2 regions of the Pseudomonas syringae genome follow, and region 2 is predicted to be linked to the other one. Evidence: predicted binding sites of a transcription regulator. Region 2 holds the regulator's gene; the other holds the start of a gene.
What was found. The regulator FliA, encoded in region 2, starts transcription of late flagellar genes. The targets are predictions, from matches to a motif close to CTAAAGTTTNNNNNNNNNNNGCCGNTAA.
Positions count from the first base shown of each region.

Region 1: motA (flagellar motor stator protein MotA) is a predicted target of FliA. The motif match lies at 4,818-4,845, and genes of this name have one in related genera.

Region 1 covers NZ_CP066265.1:4,811,245-4,823,074, reverse strand. Annotated here, with positions in the region: gene I9H07_RS21490 (molecular chaperone) at 1-1,047, opposite strand, end outside; gene asd (archaetidylserine decarboxylase) at 1,310-2,173, opposite strand; partial or broken gene I9H07_RS21480 (rhodanese-like domain-containing protein) at 2,315-3,124, opposite strand; gene I9H07_RS21475 (HDOD domain-containing protein) at 3,170-4,705, opposite strand; gene motA (flagellar motor stator protein MotA) at 4,912-5,763, shown strand; gene motB (flagellar motor protein MotB) at 5,767-6,807, shown strand; gene rsgA (small ribosomal subunit biogenesis GTPase RsgA) at 6,876-7,907, opposite strand; gene orn (oligoribonuclease) at 8,016-8,552, shown strand; gene I9H07_RS21450 (trimeric intracellular cation channel family protein) at 8,659-9,270, shown strand; gene queG (tRNA epoxyqueuosine(34) reductase QueG) at 9,382-10,470, opposite strand; gene I9H07_RS21440 (NAD(P)H-hydrate dehydratase) at 10,534-11,830, shown strand, end outside.
Region 2 covers NZ_CP066265.1:1,682,006-1,693,835, forward strand. Annotated here, with positions in the region: gene flhA (flagellar biosynthesis protein FlhA) at 1-1,516, shown strand, start outside; gene flhF (flagellar biosynthesis protein FlhF) at 1,528-2,856, shown strand; gene fleN (flagellar synthesis regulator FleN) at 2,972-3,805, shown strand; gene fliA (RNA polymerase sigma factor FliA) at 3,802-4,542, shown strand; gene I9H07_RS07680 (chemotaxis response regulator CheY) at 4,795-5,169, shown strand; gene I9H07_RS07685 (protein phosphatase CheZ) at 5,189-5,974, shown strand; gene I9H07_RS07690 (chemotaxis protein CheA) at 6,008-8,248, shown strand; gene I9H07_RS07695 (protein-glutamate methylesterase/protein-glutamine glutaminase) at 8,299-9,465, shown strand; gene I9H07_RS07700 (flagellar motor protein) at 9,465-10,205, shown strand; gene motD (flagellar motor protein MotD) at 10,212-11,102, shown strand; gene I9H07_RS07710 (ParA family protein) at 11,145-11,830, shown strand, end outside.

The sequences.
Region 1 (11,830 bases), 2.4 Mb from region 2:
GGCAACGTAATAATGCAGAGCGCTCATGCCGATGCACAGTTTCAGCGTGCCTTGCCCGGCGGTGCGCTGGAAGACGCGTTCGGCCACATCGCCCCAGGCCGCTGCCAGATGTTGCAGCAAGTCGGTATTGATGCCGGTCGGTATCAGCAGCCTGGACGGTGAGCGTTGATCATCCGGCAGGGCCAGATACTGATTGATTGCTTCCGCCAGCGCAGCGGTATTGATGCCGAGCAGTCCGTGCATCTTCTCATCAGTGAACAGCGTGCTGTACAACGGCGGCTTGTCAGCAGTGGCGTCCAGCGCAAACAGGCTGCTTTCTTCAGCAGGCGATTGCAGCTTGACCAGCGGGCTCCAGGCTTCGAGCGCGTCGGCCAGCTTGCCGATATTCAATTGGCGCATCTGATTGCAGCGCGAGCAGCCCATCAGCAGGGCAATCACATAGGTTTGTTCGACGCTCAGGGCTTTGGTGTGGTGCGCCAGAGGCTCGTCGATCATTGCGTAATGCAGCCCGTAATGACGGGCGATCTGATAGAGCTGGTGAATCTCGAGCCAGAGCCCTTCCTGCACCGGGCAATAGAGCTGGTTGGCGCGAATCAGCGGCCCGTTGAGGCCATGCAGCGCGCGTTGCAGTGCGGTGCCGAGCAGGCCGCTCTGATCCTTGCTGTAACGCGCTGCGACCTGCTGAATGATCTGCTTGTAGCCAGTCGCCAAGTGGTTTTGCAGGGCCTGGCAAAGATTGGCAACCTTGCGCGGCCGCTCGTCGAGCACGATGGCCTGGTTGAGAAAGTGACGCTCAAGGTGCTTGCAGACGAAATACACCTCGGGGCGTAGCAGTTCAAGCAGTTGCAAACGGTTGTCGCTGGGGGTGACCAACTGGTTCAGTTCGGTCAGGCCTTGATACAGCTGGCGCGCCATTTCCCCGAGATTTGCCTTGGGCAGTCTGGAGATCCAGCGTTTCAGGTCGCGTGGAGTGGCTTCACAGAACGTCAGGCTCGACTGCGTTGGCGTGGGGGCACGCAACAACAGAGGGAGGCTAAAATTACTCATGTGAAAGGCAGACTCCAACGACTCACTGGAACGGGCGACGGCATTAATTGGGTGGCTGACACCATCGTCCTACAGAGATGTGTCCAGCATACGCCATGAACGTGCGAAGTATCCTACAACGTCAAATGAGTGACTCTACCAGCATCGGTGAAACCGCGCAGTAAGTGTGGCTTTATGCCAGCTTCGCTCCGGTTTGACGCCGCATGGGTGCTGCCGTTCAGGCAGGACCCATGTATTTTCAGCTTCAGGCAGCTATCGGCTATCAGGCGTGTTTCGGAACCGCCAACGCCTGCCCCATCTGCACGCTGGAGCCAGCCTTCAGTTGCTCGACCCATTGCACCTGGTTCGGCCCGAACAGCACGATGGCGGTAGAGCCCAGCTTGAAGCGACCCATCTCTGCGCCTTTCTCCAGATGGATCGGCGCACGTGCCGCTTCGTCGTAACGGAAAGTCTTCAGTTCACGCTTGGGCGGCGTGACCAGCCCGGCCCAGACTGTTTCGACCGACGCCACGATCATTGCACCCACCAGCACTACGGCCATTGGCCCGCGCTCGGTATCGAACAGGCAAACCACGCGTTCGTTACGGGCGAACAGCTCCGGTACGTTTTCAGCGGTGGTCTGGTTGACCGAAAAGATGCGACCCGGCACGTAGACCATTTCACGCAGCGTACCGGCGAGCGGCATGTGCACGCGGTGGTAATCTTTCGGCGACAGGTAGACCGTGGCGAACTCGCCGCCCATGAACGGCGCAGAAAGCTTCGGGTCGCCGCCCAGCAATTCAAGGACGCTGAAGCTATGACCCTTGGCCTGGAAGATCCGGCCATGCTCGATCGGGCCCAGTTGACTGACTGCCCCGTCGGCGGGCGACAGAATCGCGCCGGGGGTGGTGTCCAGCGGACGCGCGTCGGGTTTCAGGGCGCGGGTGAAAAAGGCGTTGAAGTGCTCGTAGGAGGTCAGGTCTTCGACCAGCGCCTGCGACATGTCCACCTGATAGCGGCGGGCGAACCAGGCGGTAAATGCGTTCTTGAACCAGCGCACGCGGCACTCGGCGACACAGCCAGCCAGTCGGGACAGCAAGTGGTGCGGCAACAGGTACTGACTGAGAATAAACAGACGGTCTTTCATTGAGGGTCCTGAAGAGGTTCCTGAAGATTTTTGAGAGGTCCGGCCTGGCTCGGTAGCGCGAACGGGGTCGGCAGCTTCGACTGGCGGAACGGGCCGGGCCGGTTCGACGGGCTCGACGGGCGCTGAAACCGCTGCGGGTCCTTCCACCGGGGTTTCCGGATGATTGCCCCATTCGCCCCACGAGCCGGCGTACGCCTTGACCCTTGGATAACCCAGCGCTTTCGCCACCAGATAGGTGAAGCCAGAGCGGTGGTGGGTCTGGCAATGGGTGATCACTTCCTTGTCGGGAGTGATGCCCAGGTCGCGCAGAATTTCTGGCATGTCCTGACGAATGCGCAGGTTGCGCGCCTTGTCCATGCCCTCGGTCCATTCGAAGTTGACGGCACCGGGGATGTGCCCGCCTTTGGCTGCAACCACTTTTTCGCCTGAGTACTCGGTCGGGCCGCGCGCGTCCCAGATCGCCAGGTCGGCTGCGCCCAGGCGGCTTTGCAGGTATTCACGGGTGGCGGTCGGTTCGTCGTGCAGCGTCAGCGTTACCGGGCCGCCCGCAACCGGCGGCACCTCGGTGCTCAGCGGCAACGATTCGGCTTCCCAGGCCAGCACGCCGCCGTCCAGATAGTGGTAGCGCGTATGGCCAATGACATCCAGCAGCCAGATGAAGCGCCCGGCCCAGCCGCCGCCTTCGTCATCGTAGACCACGTAGACCGCATCGGGGTTGTGCCCCAGCTCGCCGAACAACTGCTCAAGCCCGGCATGCTCCGGCAGCAGGCCGGGCGCAGGGGGTGTGCCCAGTTGCGTGCGTTTCGGATCGACAAAGCGGGCGCCGCGAATATGCCCGGCTTCGTAGCGAGCGCTGCTGGTCAGATCCACGAGGATCAGTTCAGGAGCGTCAAGGCGCTGAAGCAGATCGTTGGGTTCGATGACCAGCGACAAGCCAGTGAATTCGGACATTTGCAGCCTCCGGGGGAAAGAAAGAGGCGAATTGTACGCCAGGCCTCACGCTTTGCGATGACTAAAGATACCAAGTGCCCGTTCAATACATTGCGCGGTTTTTCCGAATGCCTGAACGGAAATTTCCGACAAGACACCGCCACCCTGGTCCGCGACGACCAGCAGCATGACCTTGCCGTTATTGCTCAGCGAGCGAATCAGCCAGTTCTGGCCGCTGAACAGTGTCTTGAGCGGCGCGGGCAGCAAAGCCGAAAACTGTGCGTTGTTGGCCGGCGTCATACGCAGCTGGGTCGGCTGGGTCAGCAGGCGTTGCAGCACGGTGCTTTCCTTGACGAACAGCTGCAAGGTGGCGGCGTCCTGGGGCAGACCGGCAAGCTGATTGACCCGTAGCACCGATGAGGTCTTGTCGAGCATCAGCAGCATGACCCGTTGCATGCCGCACGCCATGAACGCATCACGAGCCGAGGTGGTCAGGTGCATGGCGTTGATGAACGGGCTCGGCTCCTGCAACAGCTCGGCGCACTGCTTGCGCCATAATTGCAGGGCGTCGGCCGATGGCGGTGGTGTGGGTTCGTTATCGCGCCGGACGCGACGCGCATCCCACGGCCAGATCAGCGATTCGGCCGGGTGCCACAGATCGTTTTCCGCATGAATGCGCGCGCTGCTGGCCGCGTTCTGGTGCGCCTGTTGTTGCACTTCGCTCAGCGGTTGTTGCAGATAAAGGCTGGTCAGTCGCTCCCAGCGCAGGCAGTGCGGGCTGTTCCAGGCCTGTTGTGCCGCCAGCGCCAGGCCGTTGCCCAGCAACACGGTATTGGCGGGCTGATTCAGCCAGCGGCGCAGGTTGGGGTCAGCGTCCATCAGCTGTTGCTGTTCCAGCGGGCTGCGGCTTTCACGGGCGATGCGCAGCGTCTTGGCCAGCTCGCGTCGTTCATTGATCAGCAGCTTGTAGCCGCGGGTCACCCAGACCGGCAGACGCCAGAACTCGGCCAGCGCCAGGCACAAGTCCAGCAGGTTGACGCCAAATAGCTCTTTTTCCACCGCGTCGCTGGAGTGTCCCTTGTGGATAACCCTTACTTCCAGCTCTTCCAGCAATTTTGGATAGGCCAGCGCCATGGGCCAGAGCGGCGCGAGGAACAGCAGGCTGCCCAGATGAATATCCTGCCAGAGCCGCGCAAGCCGGCTGGCAAAAAGCCCGTTGGCCTGTTGAGTGGCGTGCTGGCTGACCAGGATCAGCTGGCGATAGGCGGCGGGGATTTCTGCGGGTGGTTTGGCTGGCAGGCGACCCAGCAGGGTTTCAGTGCGCGCCAGCCCCAAGCGATTGATGGCGATTTCTAGGCTTTCGGCCTGCTCGGTCATCCCGTGGGTGTGATGGTTGGCTTCGCGCATCACACTCAGCACCAGTGCAGGACTTTCCTGCATCATTTCGGCGATTTCACGCAGCGAACGGCGGCTGTCATTGAGCGCTGAACGAACGTGAGCATGATTGACGGCAGGAACCGGCAACGCGATACCGTCGAGTTGTTTGACCCAGGCATCAAGCGTTTTTGGAGCCAGGTGATGTGGTGCGCTTTCTGTCGGCATTCGGTGGCCTGTGCGACTGATTATCTGGGCTGGAGGACTGCCAGTGTGCAGGGCGGCCCGGCCATTTTCACCCTTTGATTGACAGGGCAAAACGGTTTTTCACAAGAACCGGCTATAGTCTGGCCCAGATGGGCCGATAAGGAGAAGAAGAGATTCAAGAACTTCCGCACTGTCCCTGAACCCGACTCAGTAAAGTATTTTCTCCTATGGCTAAAATCATCGGCATCATTGTCGTCATCGCGAGCGTCCTCGGCGGATATGTTCTGTCCCATGGCAAGATCATGGCGCTGTTCCAGCCCTACGAGGTCTTGATTATCGGCGGTGCTGCACTGGGCGCGTTCCTCCAGGCCAACCCTGGCTACATGTTCATGCACGTGTTCAAGAAGTCGCTGAAGATGTTCGGTACGCGCTTCACGCATGCCTATTACCTCGAAGTGCTGGGGCTGGTCTACGAAATCCTCAACAAGAGCCGCCGTGAGGGCATGATGGCGATTGAAGGGGATATCGAAGACGCTGCTTCCAGCCCGATCTTCGCCAAATACCCGGGTGTGCTGAAAGATGAGCGCATGACGGCGTACATCTGTGACTACCTGCGCATCATGTCGTCCGGCAACATGGCTCCCCATGAGCTGGAAGGGCTGTTCGACATGGAGCTGCTGAGCATGAAAGAAGATCTCGAGCACCCATCCCACGCCATTACCGGTATCGCCGACGGTATGCCAGGCTTCGGTATCGTGGCGGCGGTACTGGGTATCGTGGTGACCATGGCGTCGCTGGGTTCGGGCGACAAGGCTGCGATCGGTATGCACGTAGGTGCGGCGCTGGTCGGTACGTTCTTCGGTATTCTCGCGGCTTACGGTTTCTTCGGGCCGCTGGCCACCAGCCTTGCGCACGACGCCAAGGAAGAAATGAACGTTTACGAAAGCATCAAGGCGTCACTGGTGGCTTCTGCCTCGGGCATGCCGCCTTCGCTGGCTGTCGAATTCGGCCGCAAGGTTCTGTATCCGCTGCATCGCCCCAGCTTCAGTGAGCTGGAACAAGCGGTTCGCGGTCGCTAAGTCATGGAAAATAATCAGCCGATAATCATCAAGCGCGTCAAGCGCTTCGGTGGCGGACACCACGGTGGCGCCTGGAAAATCGCTTTCGCTGACTTCGCGACAGCCATGATGGCGTTCTTCCTGGTGCTGTGGCTGATGTCGTCCGCTACCCCTGAGCAGTTGCTGGCCGTTGCAGGGTACTTCAAGGACCCTGTGGGCTTTTCGGACAGTGGTTCGCCGTACGTGATCGACCTGGGTGGTTCGCCGGAAATGTCGCCCAACCAGACCCTCAACCCCGAGGTCAAGACCACGCCGTCGCCGGATACCGTGCCTATCGAGGCGGAGACGTCGGAGGCCAAGGCTGAGGCGGTCGAGCAGGAGCGTCTGGAGATGCTGTTGCAGGAACTGCAGAACAAGGTCGAGGAAAACCCGCAGCTGCAGAAATTCAAGGACCAGATTCTGTTCGAGATCACTCAGGACGGCTTGCGTATCCAGATCATGGATGCCGAAAACCGGCCAATGTTCGACTCGGGCAGTGCCCGCCTCAAGCCTTATTTCGAAGACATTCTGCTGGCACTGGCTGACACCATCAAAAGCGTGCCGAACAAGATCAGCATCAGCGGTCACACCGATGCAACGCCTTTCGTGGGCAGTGGCGGGTTCGGCAACTGGGAGCTGTCGGCCAACCGCGCCAATGCTGCTCGTCGCGCGCTGGTTGCCGGGACGTATCCGGATTCACAGGTGGCAAGGGTGGTGGGCTATGCCTCGTCGGCGCTCTACGACCACCAGAACCCTACCAATCCGGTCAACCGTCGCATCGATATCGTGGTCTTGACCAAAAAGGCTCAGCATCGTATCGAAGGCGATCAGAACTCCGGCGGTGCGCCACCCGCCAATCCAGCGGCACCAGCAACTCCGGCACCAGCGCCAGCGGCACCTGCTGCTCCGGGAGCTTCGAGTGCTACGCCGCCCGATCCGCAGGCCTACGCTCAGCCTCACGAGCTTCGGCAAAAGCTGAACATCTTCGACGACGGTAAGTTGCGTATCGAGCCCGCTCAGAACTAAGCAGCAACACCTACGAAAACGCCGCGATCATCGCGGCGTTTTTGTGTGCGGCTTTCAGTCTGCGGTGTTCAGTAACTTTCTTGCGGCAGGCTGGCAATGATCGAGCGGTAGCTGTTCATGCGCTGCTGTTGCACACGACCGTCTTCCAGACCCTTGAGCAAGGCACAGCCCGGCTCGCGGTCATGCTTGCAGTCGCGGAAACGGCACGTGCCGATCAAGTCGTTGAACTCGATGAAGCCGGCCTCTACATCGGCACGGCTGACGTGGCCCAGGCCGAATTCACGAATACCCGGTGAGTCGATCAGATCGCCGCCGCCCGGGAAGTGAAACAGGCGGGCGGTGGTGGTGGTGTGCGTACCCTGACCGGACACTTCGGACAGCGGGCCGACACGGGTATCGGTTTCCGGCAGCAGGCTGTTGACCAGCGAGGACTTGCCGACACCGGACTGACCGACGAACACGCTGATGTGGCCATCAAGCTGGCTTTGCAGCTTCTGCATGCCGTCGCCGTGGTGGGCGGACACTTCCAGTACCGGATAACCGAGGGTGCGATAGACCGCCAGCAACGCATTCAGCGCCGGTGCGTTCTGCTCGTCGATCAGGTCGGCCTTGTTCAGCAGCAGCAGCGGATGAATCCCGGCGTGCTCGGCAGCGACCAGGTAACGGTCGATAAGATTGGCGTGTGGCTCGGGCATCGGCGCAAAGACGATCACGATCAGATCGACGTTGGCGGCCACAGGCTTGAGCTGGCCACGGGAATCCGGGCGGCGCAGTTCGGTGGTGCGCGGCAGCTGCGCGACGATCACCCCGATGCCCTGATTGCCGGCACGCCATACGACGCGGTCGCCGGTGACCAGTGCGGGCAGGTTGGCGCGCAGGTGGCAACGAAAGACCTTGCCGCTTTCCTCGCCTTCCTGGGCCTCGACTTCAACCTGTACGCCGAAGTGAGCGATCACCAGGCCGGTCTGCTCGGGGCCGAGGTCGCCGCCTTCCAGTGTTTCGAGTGTCACGGACTCGCGTTTTGCCGCGCGGGCAGCGCGCTCGCCCTGAATTTTTTCGATGCGCCAGTTCTGACGTCGATTGAGTTGGCGTTTGGCCATGGGTGTTCCGATGTGATGTAACCGATGAATTAAGCTGTGCGTTTGATCGGCAGGAGTCTATCACGGCAGGGTGAGCTAAACTGCGCGCCTACGCTGAGGAGTCGACACATGCAGAACAAGCAGAACCTGATCTGGATCGATCTGGAAATGACCGGACTGGACCCTGATACCGATGTCATCATCGAAATGGCCACGATCATCACGGACAGTGAGTTGAACACGCTGGCGGAAGGGCCGGTCATCGCCGTGCATCAGAGCGACGAGACGCTGGCAAAAATGGACGAGTGGAACACTCGCCAGCACGGCGGCTCGGGCCTGACCCAGCGCGTGCGTGAAAGCACCGTCAGCATGGCTGAAGCCGAGGCGCAGACCCTGGAGTTCATCAAATTGTGGGTGCCCGAGCGCAGTTCGCCGATCTGCGGCAACAGCATCTGCCAGGATCGTCGCTTTCTGTATCGCCACATGCCGACGCTGGAAAACTACTTCCACTATCGCAACCTGGACGTCTCGACACTCAAGGAACTGGCTGCCCGCTGGTCTCCCGAGCTCAAGTTCAAGAAAGGCAGCACACATCTGGCGCTGGACGACATCCGTGAGTCGATCGCCGAGCTGCGCTTTTATCGCGAGCACTTCATCAAGCCGTGACCGATCGATAGCAGGGCCTTGGCGTGCGGCGAATAATCTTTGCTGCACTCTTTCAGTGCGCAAGTCCGCTGGTTAGACTGCGCGCCTTTGTCGCAGAGTCGCCGCCATGCTACTGATGCTTTATCTGATCGCCATCACCGCTGAGGCCATGACCGGCGCACTGTCGGCCGGGCGTCGCGGGATGGACTGGTTCGGAGTGGTGCTGATCGCCTGCGTGACGGCGCTGGGTGGCGGTTCGGTGCGCGATGTCTTGATCGGCCACTACCCGCTGACCTGGGTCAAACACCCGGAATACCTGATGCTGACCAGCGTGGCAGCGTTGGTGACGATCTTCATCGCGCCACTGATGCGCCATCTGCGTTCGCTGTTTCTGGTGCTTGATGCGCTGGGCCTGGTGGCGTTCACCTTGATCGGCTGCATGACCGCGCTGGAAGCCGGGCATGGACTGGTGATTGCGTCGGTGTGCGGTGTTATTACCGGCGTATTCGGCGGCATCCTGCGCGACATCTTTTGCAACGACATCCCGCTGATCTTCCGCCGCGAGCTGTACGCCAGCGTTTCATTTCTGGCTGCGTGGTGCTTTTTGCTGTGCCAGTCTCTGCAACTGCCGAACGAGCAAGCCGTATTGATCACCTTGTTCGGCGGCCTGCTGCTGCGCCTGCTGGCCATCCGTTTCCGCTGGGAAATGCCCAAGTTCGTCTATAAAGACGAGCCTTGAAGCGGACGCAGAGCGTAGGCACGATAGTTGGAGAATTATCGTTCCCCACGCTCCAGCGTGGGAATGCCCTTCGTGACGCTCCGCGTCACAACTGCGCGCCACGCTGCGGGTTCAAAGCGGCGCCACACCATGCCGCCGCAACGCCCATTCCACATGCTCCCTGACCAGCTCCGACGGGTAGTCGCGGCGTGCCCGCAGGGCTTCTACGACCGGAATGGTGGAAGGCGCGTTGCCGAGACCGACGGCCAGGTTGCGTAGCCAGCGTTCGTATCCGGCGCGGCGCAGGGGTGAGCCTTCGGTGTTGCCGAGAAATTTTTCTTCGTCCCATAGAAACAGTTCGGCCAGCCCGGCGTTATCCAGGTTGTGGCGTGGCTGAAAATCACTCTGCCCGGTAGGGCGGGCGAAGCGGTTCCAGGGGCAGACGATCTGGCAGTCGTCACAGCCGAACACCCGGTTACCAATCAACGGCCGCAGCTCTTCGGGAATTGCCGTCTTCAGCTCAATGGTCAGGTAAGAAATACAGCGCCGCGCATCCAGCACATAAGGCCCGACAAACGCAGCAGTCGGGCAGATATCCAGGCAGGCCGTGCAGCGTCCGCAGTGTTCGGTCGCGTGGGGCGCATCCACCGGCAGCGGAATATCGACAAACAGCTCGCCGAGAAAGAAAAAGCTCCCCGCCTTGCGATTGAGCACCAATGTGTTTTTGCCGATCCAGCCCAGCCCGGCCTGTTCGGCGATGGCCTTTTCCAGCACCGGCGCGCTGTCGACAAAGGCCCTGAAGCCAAATGGCCCGATGGCCTGCTGAATGCGTTCGGCCAGTTGCTGAAGACGCTTGCGGATCAACTTGTGGTAGTCACGGCCCAGGGCGTAGCGTGAAACGTAGGCTTTTTCCGGCTCTATCAGGCGCTGGGCCATTTCGCTGTCGCCCGGCAGATAATCCATGCGCAGCGACACCACACGCAGGGTCCCCGGCACCAGTTCTTCCGGGTGGGAACGTTTGCTGCCATGGGCTGCCATATAGTCCATTTCGCCGTGATAACCCGCATCGAGCCAGCGTTGCAGGTGCTGCTCGTGCTCTGCCAGATCCAGGCCGCTTATCCCAACTTCCTGAAAGCCCAGCTCACGCCCCCACGCCTTGATCGACAGGGCAAGGGCGGCAAGATCATCGGAAGTAGGAAGTTCAGCAGTAATAGCGGACATGCGCAGAGAGAAACCGGGGCCAAGGTGCGTATAATTCTGCCAGACATCGGAGCCCATAGACGCATGTTCGACACTAAACCTCATTTACCCGACGCGCTGTACAGCGCAGCGCAGGTCCGCGACCTCGACGCCCGGCTGATTGCCGCCGGTACGCCGGGCCTGGAACTGATGCAGCGCGCTGCCCATGCCACATGGCGTGCGCTACGCCGGCGCTGGTCGGAAATGAACGAGCTGACCGTGCTGGCCGGGCGTGGCAACAACGCCGGTGACGGGTATCTGGTGGCAGCGCTGGCGCACAAGGCGGGCTGGCAGGTCAGTGTGCTGGCAGTCGGCGCGCCGGACGCGCTGACGGGCGATGCGGCAGCAGCCTATGCCATGGCTGCTGACGTGACTGTTCACGCCTGGGCCGGGCAGTCGCTGAAGGGCGTTGTGCTGGATGCCTTGCTCGGCACCGGGCTTAACGGCGACGTGCGCGAGCCTTATCGTTCGGCCATCGAAGCAATCAATGCCAGCGGTCTGCCGGTTGCCGCCGTGGACATTCCGTCAGGCTTGAGCGCCGACACCGGGCAATCCCTCGGTGTTGTGGTGCGTGCCGATCTGACGGTGACCTTCATCGGCCTGAAAGCAGGGCTGCTGACCGGCGAGGCGGCTGATTGTGTCGGCGAACTGGTTTTTGACGATCTACAGGCCGATCCCTCGTTGGTCGCACAGACTCAAGCAAGCGCGAAACGTCTGGACACTTTCAACCTGCCGGTGCTGCCGCCACGCCCGCGCACGGCCCATAAAGGCATGTTCGGGCGTGTGCTGGTCATCGGCGGCGATCACGGCTTTGGCGGTGCCGCGTTGCTCAGCGCCGAAAGCGCATTGCGCAGCGGTGCCGGCATGCTCACCCTGGCGACCCGCGCCGAACACGTGCCGGCTGCCTTGACGCGCATGCCGGAAATCATGAGTGCGGCGATCCGTTCGGCCAATCAGTTGATGGCGCTGATCGAGCCCGCCAGCGTGCTGGTGGTTGGTCCCGGTCTGGGCCAGGCCAGTTGGGGGCGCAGCCTGCTGTCTGCCGCCGCCAACGCTGACCGGCCACAAGTCTGGGACGCCGATGCGCTGAACATGCTGGCGACCGGGCAGGTGAGCCTGCCCGCGCACAGCGTCATCACCCCGCATCCGGGGGAGGCGGCGCGCTTGCTGGGCGTCGGCATTAAAGAGATTCAGGCCGATCGCCTTGCCGCTGCTCGGGCACTGGCCCGCAAATTCAATACCGTTTGTGTCCTCAAGGGCTCCGGCAGCCTGATCGCCGATGCACACGGTCAACTGGCGTTATGTGATCGCGGCCATCCAGCAATGGCAACCGCCGGGCTGG
Region 2 (11,830 bases):
GCGCGGCGATGCGATTGCCGGCCTGCTGATTCTGTTCATCAACCTGATCGGCGGCATGCTGGTTGGTATCTTTCAGCACAACATGAGCTTCGCCGATGCTGGTCGCGTCTACACCCTGTTGACCATCGGTGACGGTTTGGTGGCGCAATTGCCATCACTGCTGTTGTCCACCGCTGCGGCGATCATGGTGACCCGTGCTTCCGGTTCGGAAGAGATGGGCAAGCAGATCAATCGCCAGATGTTTGCCTCGCCGAAGGCGCTGGGTGTTTCCGCGGCAATCATGATCGTCATGGGCCTTGTGCCAGGCATGCCGCACTTTTCCTTCATCAGTCTCGGGCTGGTGGCCGCAGGCGGCGCGTACCTGCTGTGGAAGAAAGACAATCAGGTGAAGGTCGAGGCCATCGCCGAAGTGCAGCGCCAGCAAGACCTGCTGCCGTCTCCGACGCGTGTTCAGGACTCCAAGGAGCTGGGCTGGGACGACGTGACCCCGATCGACATCATCGGCCTGGAAGTGGGTTATCGCCTGATTCCGCTGGTGGACCGCAATCAGGGTGGCCAACTGCTCGCGCGTATCAAGGGCGTGCGCAAGAAGCTGTCTCAGGAGCTTGGCTTCCTGATGCCGACCGTACACATCCGTGACAACCTCGATCTGGCGCCCAGCGCCTATCGCTTGACGCTGATGGGCGTGATCCTGGCCGAGGCCGAGATCTATCCGGATCGCGAGCTGGCGATCAATCCCGGGCAAGTCTTCGGCACCCTGAACGGCATCACCGCCAGAGACCCGGCGTTCGGCCTCGAGGCGGTCTGGATCGAAATCAGCCAGCGCAGCCAGGCACAGTCACTCGGGTACACGGTGGTGGACGCCAGCACCGTGGTAGCGACGCACCTCAACCAGATTCTGTACAAGCACTCCCACGAGCTGATCGGCCATGAAGAAGTCCAGCAACTGATGCAATTGCTGGCCAAAAGCTCGCCCAAGCTCGCTGAAGAGCTGGTTCCGGGTGTGCTGTCGCTGTCGTCGCTGCTCAATGTGCTGCAAGCGCTGCTGGCCGAACACGTGCCGGTGCGTGACATCCGCAGCATCGCAGAGTCCATCGCTAACAACGCTGGAAAGAGTCAAGATACCGCCGCTTTGGTCGCGGCCGTGCGCGTCGGTCTGAGTCGCGCAATCGTCCAAAGCATTGTAGGCGTTGAGCCGGAGCTGCCTGTTATCACTCTGGAGCCAAGGTTGGAACAGATATTGCTCAATAGTCTACAGAAGGCCGGTCAGGGTCAGGAAGAAGGCGTTCTGCTTGAGCCAAGCATGGCTGAAAAGCTCCAGCGTTCGTTGATCGAAGCCGCCCAGCGTCAAGAGATGCAAGGGTTGCCGGTGATTCTTCTGGTAGCAGGTCCTGTCCGGGCGATGCTGTCACGATTTGGACGTTTGGCTGTACCGAACATGCATGTTCTGGCGTATCAGGAAATACCGGACAACAAGCAAGTAACCATCGTAGCGACTGTCGGGCCGAACGGCTGAGGTAGTGAGTCATGCAAGTTAAGCGATTTTTCGCCGCCGATATGCGTCAAGCCATGAAGCTGGTTCGTGATGAGCTGGGCGCTGAAGCTGCCATCATCGGTAACCGGCGCATAGCCGGTGGCGTAGAGCTGACTGCTGCTCTGGATTACAAGCTGTCTGCCCTGGCCCCGCGCGTGCCGAACATGGAGCTGGAAGACGAGCTGCGCAAGACTCAGTCGCGCATCGTCTCCGCTCAGGCTGAATTGAACAATCGCAGTGACAGTGACACGTCGGTCAACCTTCAGCTGTTTTCCGGTAAAACCGGCAGCGCTGTCGACACGCACATCGAACCGACACTCGAAGAGCCGCCACGCCCGTTTGCCTATGCGCCTGCCCCTGCTGCAGAGCCTGCCGCCGGCCAGCGCGCTTTCGACTCGATGCGTTCCGAATTGAATGGTCTGCGTGAGCTGCTGGAAGTCCAGCTCGGCTCCCTGGCCTGGAATCAGTTGCAGGGCAGCCGCCCGCAGCAGGCCAACCTGTGGCGCCGCCTGCAACGCGTCGGTCTGTCCGGCCCGCTGTCGCGCGATCTGCTGTCGATGATTCCGGACATCGATGAGCCCCGTCAGGCCTGGCGCATGTTGCTGGCCCACCTGGCACGCATGATTGCCGTCCCTGAGGTCGAGCCGCTGGAAGAGGGTGGCGTGATTGCCATGGTCGGCCCTGCCGGCATGGGCAAGACCACCACACTGGCCAAGCTCGCGGCACGTTATGTCTTGAAGTACGGCCCGCAGAACATTGCGCTGGTCAGCATGGACAGTTTCCGTATCGGCGCTCAGGAGCAGCTCAAGACACTGGGCCGCATCCTCAACGTGCCGGTCACCCATGTCGATCCCGGTCAGTCCCTGGTTCAGGCACTGGAGCCACTGTTGCGCAAACGTGTAGTGCTGATTGACACCGCCGGGCTGCAAGCCAGCGATCCGGCGCTGCGCATGCAGCTGGAAAGTCTGGCAGGCCGTGGCATCAAGTCGCGTAACTATCTGGTGCTGGCAACGACCAGCCAGAAGCAGGTGCTGACGGCGGCTTATCACAGTTACAAACGTTGTGGCCTGGCGGGATGCATTCTGACCAAGCTCGATGAAACAGCCAGCCTCGGCGAAGTCCTGAGCCTGGCGATCAGTCACGAATTACCAGTGGCCTACCTCACGGACGGCCCACGTATTCCTGATGATCTGCACATTCCACGGCGTCACCAGTTGGTCAGTCGTGCCGTGAGCGTGCAGATGCAGGATGAGCCGAGCGAGGAAGCGATGGCTGATATGTTTGCTGACCTCTATCACACCCCTGGCAAGAGAGTGGGTTAAGTGATGGATATTTTTGGAATGTCCCTGCATCAACGGTCTGCCAGGCATTGTTCATTTGTGAATGTGCGGTTCTCGGTGTGGTTTCGGTCTACGCAAGTCAAGGTAAAGAAATAACATGGGCAGCATGCATCCCGTACAGGTGATCGCGGTGACCGGCGGCAAAGGTGGCGTCGGTAAGACTAACGTGTCAGTGAACCTCTCGCTGGCCCTCGCCGAGCTTGGCCGGCGCGTCATGCTGCTGGATGCCGATCTTGGCCTGGCCAATGTCGACGTTCTGCTTGGGCTGACACCCAAACGGACGCTCGCCGATGTGATCGAGGGTCGCTGCGAGTTGCGCGACGTTCTGTTGCAGGGGCCGGGTGGCGTTCGTATCGTGCCTGCTGCTTCCGGCACGCAGAGCATGGTGCATCTGTCTCCCGCCCAGCATGCCGGCTTGATCCAGGCGTTCAGCGAGATTGGCGACAATCTTGATGTGCTGGTGATCGACACGGCTGCCGGTATCGGTGAATCAGTGGTGAGCTTCGTGCGCGCTGCTCAGGAAGTACTGTTGGTGGTATGCGACGAGCCCACGTCGATCACCGATGCCTACGCCCTGATCAAGCTGCTCAATCGCGACTACGGCATGAACCGCTTCCGGGTACTGGCCAACATGGCCCAGAGCCCGCAGGAAGGGCGCAACCTGTTCGCCAAACTGACCAAAGTAACAGACCGTTTTCTTGATGTTGCCCTGCAGTATGTGGGCGCCGTGCCGTACGACGAATGCGTGCGCAAGGCCGTGCAGAAACAGCGTGCCGTCTACGAAGCATTCCCGCGTTCCAAATGTGCACTGGCGTTCAAGGCCATTGCTCAGAAGGTTGATACCTGGCCGTTGCCAGCCAACCCGCGGGGTCATCTCGAGTTCTTCGTCGAGAGACTCGTCCACCAGACCAGCGCGGGGCCTGTGCAATGACTGCGAGCGGCTATCAGATGTACAGCAAGACTTCTCGTAACTCACAATATGAGCTGATCGAGCGGTATGCACCGCTGGTCAAGCGTATTGCCTACCATTTGCTGGCGCGTTTGCCGGCCAGTGTGCAGGTCGAGGATCTGATTCAGGCCGGCATGATCGGTCTGCTTGAAGTCTCCACCAAATACGATTCCACCAAGGGTGCGAGTTTCGAAACCTATGCCGGTATTCGCATCCGTGGAGCCATGCTCGACGAAGTGCGCAAGGGTGACTGGGCGCCTCGCTCGGTACACCGCAATACCCGCATGGTCAGTGACGCAATTCGCGCAATTGAAGCTAAAACCGGACGTGACGCTAAAGATCACGAGGTTGCGGCCGAACTCCAGTTGAGTCTTGATGATTATTACGGGATTTTGAATGATACCTTGGGCAGCCGCCTCTTCAGTTTCGACGACCTGTTACAGGACGGCGATCATGAAGGGCTGCACGAGGACGGCGCGAGCGGTTCGCTCGAGCCGTCGCGCGATCTGGAAGACGAGCGCTTCCAGGCCGCGTTGGCCGATGCAATTGCCAATTTGCCGGAGCGTGAGCGTCTGGTGTTGGCGCTGTACTATGACGAAGAGCTGAACCTGAAGGAAATCGGAGAGGTTCTAGGGGTCAGCGAATCGCGAGTCAGTCAGTTACACAGCCAGTGCGCAGCTCGTTTGCGAGGGCGTTTGGGGGAGTGGCGAGCGCGTTGACGGCAGGGCGCGACGTTTGTCGCGCGTTGTCTGCATGCCGGCTGTGCAAAGCGTTACGTGGTAACAGGATAGACGAGGCAGGGGCCTGTCGGGCAGCGTCTCGATGGGCTTTAGTCGCAGTCTTGACTGTCGTTGTGCCAAGCCCGTCTTCGTTTCGTATAGCTGGGAGTGTGCTGTGCCAGTATTGATTGAACAGCGTGTTCAGGTGCTGAACGCGTTAAAGACTGCTTGGAGGTCGAATTGGACAAGAACATGAAAATCCTCATCGTTGATGACTTCTCAACGATGCGGCGGATCATCAAGAACCTGTTGCGTGATCTGGGGTTTACCAACACGTCGGAAGCCGATGATGGTCTGACCGCATTGCCGATGCTGCAGAGCGGTGCCTTTGACTTTCTGGTGACGGACTGGAACATGCCTGGCATGTCCGGCATCGACCTGTTGCGTCAGGTTCGTGCGGATGAGCGCCTGAAGAATCTTCCGGTGCTGATGGTCACTGCCGAGGCCAAGCGTGAGCAGATCATCGAAGCTGCGCAGGCAGGGGTGAACGGTTATGTAGTCAAGCCATTCACGGCTCAAGCGCTGAAAGAGAAGATCGAAAAGATCTTTGACCGCGTCAATAGCTGATGCATGCCGTGAGGGCGCTATGGATAACACTGATTCGATGGCCGACTTTGAGTCGACCTTAAAAAGACACGCGCAAGAACTTGTCACCAGCCTTGAAAAAGGTCGTTTCGGCGAGGCTGTGCAGCTGATCCATGAGCTCAACCAGACACGTGACCGCGGCCTTTATCAGGAAGTGGGCAAGCTGACGCGCGAGCTGCACAGTGCAATCGTCAACTTCCAGATCGATCCGCATATGCCTCAGGCCGAGGAGGTGTCGCAGATCACTGATGCCACCGAGCGTCTGTCGTACGTCGTCCGGCTGACCGAGAATGCGGCCAACCGCACAATGGATCTGGTCGAGGAAAGCACGCCGCTCATGAACGGTCTGAGTACCGACGCCAAGGCGTTGAGCGAAGACTGGGGGCGTTTCATGCGCCGCGAAATCGGTGCCGAAGAATTTCGCGAACTCGCCAAGCGGGTCGATGGTTTTCTGACGCGTACCGAGAAGGAAACCCATGAGGTCTCCGCACACCTCAACGACATTCTGCTTGCCCAGGATTACCAGGACCTCACCGGTCAGGTCATCAAGCGTGTCACGCAACTGGTCACTGAAGTAGAAGGCAATTTGCTCAAACTGGTGCTCATGGCCAGCCATGTCGATCGCTTCGCAGGCATCGAACATGACGAAGAATCCATCCTTGCTGAAAAAGATCCTAAAAAACATCTCGCCAAGGGTGAAGGTCCGCAGATTCATGCCGATAAACGTGAAGACGTCGTATCCGGACAGGATGATGTAGACGATCTGCTATCGAGCCTCGGCTTCTAAGATCTGTTGACGGTTAATTTTAGGGAGCACCCCATGAGCTTCGGCGCCGATGAAGAAATCCTTCAGGATTTTCTGGTAGAGGCCGGCGAAATTCTGGAGCAGTTGTCAGAGCAATTGGTCGAGCTGGAAAGCCGACCGGATGATGCTGATCTGCTCAATGCAATTTTTCGCGGTTTTCACACTGTAAAAGGGGGCGCCGGCTTCCTCCAGCTCCATGAGCTGGTGGAGTGCTGCCATATCGCCGAAAACGTGTTCGACATCCTGCGCAAGGGCGAACGACGCGTTGATTCCGAACTGATGGATGTGGTCCTGGAAGCTCTGGACGCCGTCAACAGCATGTTTGGTCAAGTACGTGAACGGACTGATGTCACGCCCGCCACACCGGAATTGCTGGCAGCGCTGGCGCGTCTGGCCGAGCCGCAGTCCGCTGATGCGGTGGTAGCTGCGGAACCTGAGCCCGTTGCCGAGGCTCCTGCCCCGGCGGCAGCGCAGGCCGCAGGCGGTGATGAAATCACTGATGATGAATTCGAACAACTGCTGGATTCGCTGCATGGCAGCAATCCGGTATCGGCCGCTCCGGCGGCTGCGCCAGCACCGGCTGCCAGTGCAGCGTCCGGCGACGAGATCACCGATCAGGAATTTGAATCCCTGCTCGATCAGTTGCATGGCAAGGGCAAGTTTGCAGCCGATGTTGTCGCCGCCCCGGCACCTGCTGCGCAGAGCAACAAGGTTGCATCTGCCGGTGATGAAATCACTGACGACGAATTCGAGGCGCTGCTCGATCAGTTGCATGGCAAGGGTTCGTTCGACGCCGCAGTAGCCACTACGGTTGCCGCTGCCCCGGTGGCTGCGGTTGCCAAGGCTCCTGCGGCCTCGAAAGCCGCTGCGTCGGATGAAATTACCGATCACGAATTTGAAAGCCTGCTCGACGAGTTGCATGGCAAGGGCAAGTTCGAACCTCAGGCGGTGGTTGCCAAGGCGCCTGCGCCTGCGGCAGCTCCGGCACCTGCACCTGCGGCGAAGGCCGAGCCGGCCAAAGCGGCTCCAGCTCCGGCCCCGGCGCGCGCTGCGGCGCCTCCGAGCGAGAAGCCGGTCGCGACCGAAGCTGAAACCACTGTTCGCGTTGATACCGCCCGCCTGGACGAAATCATGAACATGGTGGGCGAACTGGTACTGGTGCGTAACCGTCTGGTTCGTCTGGGCCTCAACAGCGCCGACGAAGCCATGTCCAAGGCGGTTTCCAACCTGGATGTGGTGACGGCAGATCTGCAGACTGCGGTGATGAAGACCCGCATGCAGCCGATCAAGAAAGTATTCGGCCGCTTCCCGCGTCTGGTTCGCGACCTGGCTCGCCAGCTCAAGAAAGAGATCAACCTGGAACTGGTCGGCGAAGAAACCGACCTCGACAAGAACCTCGTAGAGGCGCTTGCCGACCCGCTGGTCCACTTGGTGCGCAACGCGGTCGATCACGGTATCGAAACGCCGGAAGAGCGCGAAGCCACGGGCAAGTCCCGCGGTGGCCGCGTGATTCTCTCGGCCGAACAGGAAGGCGACCATATCCTGCTGTCGATTTCCGATGACGGCAAGGGCATGGACCCTAACGTATTGCGCTCCATTGCGGTCAAGCGTGGCGTGATGGACAAGGACGCAGCCGATCGCTTGAGCGACACCGACTGCTACAACCTGATCTTCGCGCCGGGTTTCTCGACCAAGACCGAGATTTCCGATGTGTCGGGTCGTGGTGTGGGCATGGACGTGGTGAAAACCAAGATTTCCCAGCTCAACGGTTCGATCAACATCTACTCGACCAAGGGCCAGGGCTCGAAAATTGTCATCAAGGTCCCGCTGACCCTGGCGATCATGCCGACCCTGATGGTGATGCTGGGCAACCAGGCGTTTGCGTTCCCGCTGGTCAACGTCAACGAAATCTTCCACCTGAACCTGTCGACCACCAACGTCGTCGATGGTCAGGAAGTGGTGATCGTACGGGACAAGGCTCTGCCGCTGTTCTACCTCAAGCGCTGGCTGGTCAGTTCGGCCGCTCATGAAGAGCAGCGTGAAGGGCACGTCGTGATTCTCACGGTTGGCACCCAGCGCATCGGCTTCGTCGTCGATCAACTGGTCGGTCAGGAAGAAGTGGTCATCAAACCGCTGGGCAAGATGTTGCAGGGTACGCCGGGCATGTCGGGCGCCACCATTACCGGTGACGGTCGCATTGCGCTGATTCTCGATGTACCCAGCATGCTCAAGCGTTACGCCGCACGGCGTATCTGAACCCGGTGTTGCGGGCGGCCTGGCTGCCTGCAACGCCTATTGGAGTGTTTATGGCAGTCAAGGTCCTGGTGGTGGATGATTCCGGTTTCTTCCGCCGCCGTGTCACGGAAATTCTTTCTTCGGACCCCAACATTGTTGTTGTCGGCACCGCTACCAATGGCAAGGAAGCAATTGAGCAGGCGCTGGCGCTCAAGCCTGACGTCATCACCATGGACTACGAAATGCCGATGATGGATGGCATTACGGCAGTTCGTCACATCATGCAGCGTATCCCCACCCCGGTCTTGATGTTCTCGTCGCTGACGCACGAAGGTGCGCGCGTGACGCTGGATGCGCTGGACGCCGGTGCTGTGGATTTCCTGCCCAAGAATTTCGAAGATATCTCGCGCAACCCGCAGAAAGTCAAACAACTGCTGTGCGAGAAGATCAACAGCATTTCCCGCAGTAACCGCCGTTCGAGCGGTCTGGGTGCGACGAGTGCATCGCCTGCGGCGGCCGCTCCACCGCTGTCCAGCCGTGCTCCCGCGCCTGCATCTTCTACGCCTGCCCGGACTGCGCCACCGCGTGCTGCAGCACCTGCCCCGGCAGCGCCGGCCCACAGTCACGCTCATCATGCACCCGCGCACGCGACGACAACCGGCACCGCCAAGCGCAAGGCGTACAAGCTGGTCGCCATCGGCACGTCGACGGGTGGCCCGGTAGCATTGCAACGGGTGCTTACCCAGTTGCCAGCCAATTTTCCGGCACCGCTGGTGCTGATTCAGCACATGCCTGCGGCGTTCACCAAGGCCTTCGCCGAGCGCCTCGACAAGCTGTGCAAGATCAGTGTCAAGGAGGCAGAGGACGGCGATGTTCTGCGTCCGGGTCTGGCGCTGCTGGCACCCGGCGGCAAGCAGATGATGATCGACGGTCGCGGCACGGTGAAGATTCTGCCGGGCGACGAGCGCCTCAACTACAAGCCATGCGTGGACATCACTTTCGGCTCAGCCGCCAAATCCTACGGCGACAAAGTGCTGTCTGTGGTGCTGACCGGCATGGGCGCAGACGGCCGGGAAGGCGCACGCCTGCTCAAACAGGTCGGCAGCACAGTGTGGGCGCAGGATGAAGCGAGCTGCGTGATCTATGGCATGCCGATGGCGATCGTCAAGGCTGATCTCGCCGACGCGATCTACAGCCTGGATGACATCGGTCGGCACCTGGTCGAGGCCTGTCTCTGATGGATGTACTGAGTCTTATCGGCCTGATTCTGGCGTTCGTCGCCATTATCGGTGGTAACTTTCTCGAAGGCGGGCACCTGGGTGCCTTGATCAACGGCCCGGCTGCATTGATCGTGATCGGCGGTACGCTCGGTGCCTCGCTGTTGCAGTCGCCGATGAGCGCCTTCATGCGGGCCCTGAAAATCGTTGGCTGGATTATCTTTCCGCCGCGTATCGACCTGCCTGGCGGTGTTGACCGTGTAATTGGCTGGAGCATGACCGCCCGCAAGGAAGGCCTGCTCGGTCTGGAGACTGTGGCCGACGCGGAGCCCGACGGCTATGCCCGCAAGGGCCTGCAGCTGCTGGTGGACGGGGCTGAACCGGCGGCCATTCGGAGCATCCTCGAAGTGGATTTCATCACTCAGGAAACCCGCGATATCCAGGCCGCCAAAGTATTTGAAAGCATGGGCGGCTACGCGCCGACCGTGGGCATCATCGGTGCGGTGATGGGGCTGATTCACGTGATGGGCAATCTGGCTGACCCCAGCCAGCTGGGCAGCGGTATCGCGGTGGCGTTTGTCGCGACCATTTACGGGGTTGCCATTGCCAACCTGATCCTGCTGCCAGTGGCCAACAAGCTCAAGGCCATTGCCCATCGTCAGTCGCGCTATCGTGAAATGCTTCTCGAAGGCATTTTATCCATCGCCGAGGGTGAAAACCCGCGCTCCATCGAACTCAAGTTGCAAGGCTTCATGGAGTAACCGCACATGGCTCGCCGTCGTCAGCCCGAAGAACACGAGAATCACGAACGCTGGCTGGTGTCCTACGCGGATTTCATCACTCTGCTTTTCGCCTTCTTCGTGGTGATGTACTCGATTTCCTCGATCAACGAAGGCAAGTACAAGATCCTTTCTCAGGCACTGGTCGGCGTGTTCAACGACACGGAACGGACCATGAAGCCCATCCCGATCGGCGAGCAGCGCCCCGTTTCGGTCAAGCCTGCCGAGCCATTGCTCAAGGACAGCGAGCAGACTGATGCCGGTATCGGCCAAGCCTCCGATGATCCCTTGCAGACCATTGCCCAGGATGTTCGCGATGCTTTCGGGGATTTGCTCAAATCCGACCAGATGACGGTGCGGGGCAACGAGTTGTGGGTCGAGATCGAGCTTAACTCCAGCATGCTGTTCGGCAGCGGCGATGCAATGCCCAGTGACAAGGCGTTTTCGATCATTGAAAAGGTTTCCGGGATCGTCAAACGGTTCGACAACCCGATCCATGTCGAAGGTTTCACTGACGACCATCCGATCAACACGGCGCAGTACCCGACCAATTGGGAGCTGTCATCGGCGCGCTCTGCCAGTATTGTGCGCATGCTGGCCATGGACGGCGTCAATCCGGCGCGTCTGGCCTCTGTCGGCTATGGCGAGTTTCAGCCTATTGCTCCGAATACCACGGCTGCCGGGCGCGCCAAGAACCGCCGCGTGGTGTTGGTTATCTCGCGAAATCTGGATGTGCGCCGCAGCCTGACCAGTGCCGGGACGGCGAATGCTCAGCCGGATGCCGCTTTGAAGCGTGCTGGCACACAAACTGCACCGGTGCCAGCAAAGCCGCCGGTACGTGCGAACGCCGTCAATTCTCCGTCACCCGCCCTCCAATAATCGTATCGGTGTGGTCTTCGCTGTACGGAAGGAAAAAATTCAATGAGAGTCTGGGCAGTAGCCAACCAGAAAGGTGGAGTCGGAAAGACCACCACGACCATTGCCCTGGCCGGTTTGCTGGCCGATGCGGGCAAGCGCGTGGTCGTTGTCGACCTGGACCCCCACGGCTCCATGACCAGTTATTTCGGGTACAACCCGGATGATCTGGAACACAGTGCCTTTGATCTGTTCTTGCACAAGGGCGTGGTGCCCGAAGGCTTGCCCGGCCAGTTGCTGCTGCCGACCAGCGACCAGCGAATCTCGCTGATCCCGTCGAGCACCGCGCTGGCCACGCTGGAGCGTCAGTCGCCTGGACAGAGCGGTCTGGGTCTGGTGATCGCCAAGAGCCTCGCTCAGTTGTGGCAGGATTTTGACTATGCCCTGATCGACAGTCCACCGTTGCTCGGCGTGCTGATGGTCAATGCCCTGGCCGCAAGCCAGCAACTGGCGATTCCGGTGCAGACCGAGTTTCTCGCCGTAAAAGGCCTGGAGCGCATGGTCAACACCCTGACCATGATCAACCGCTCGCGCAAGGTGCCGCTGCCTTACACCATCGTGCCCACGCTGTTCGACCGTCGCACTCAGGCATCGATGGGCACCTTGAAATTGTTGCGTGACAGCTTTCCCGAGCATGTCTGGCAGGCTTATGTGCCTGTCGACACGCGCTTGCGTGATGCCAGCCGACTGGG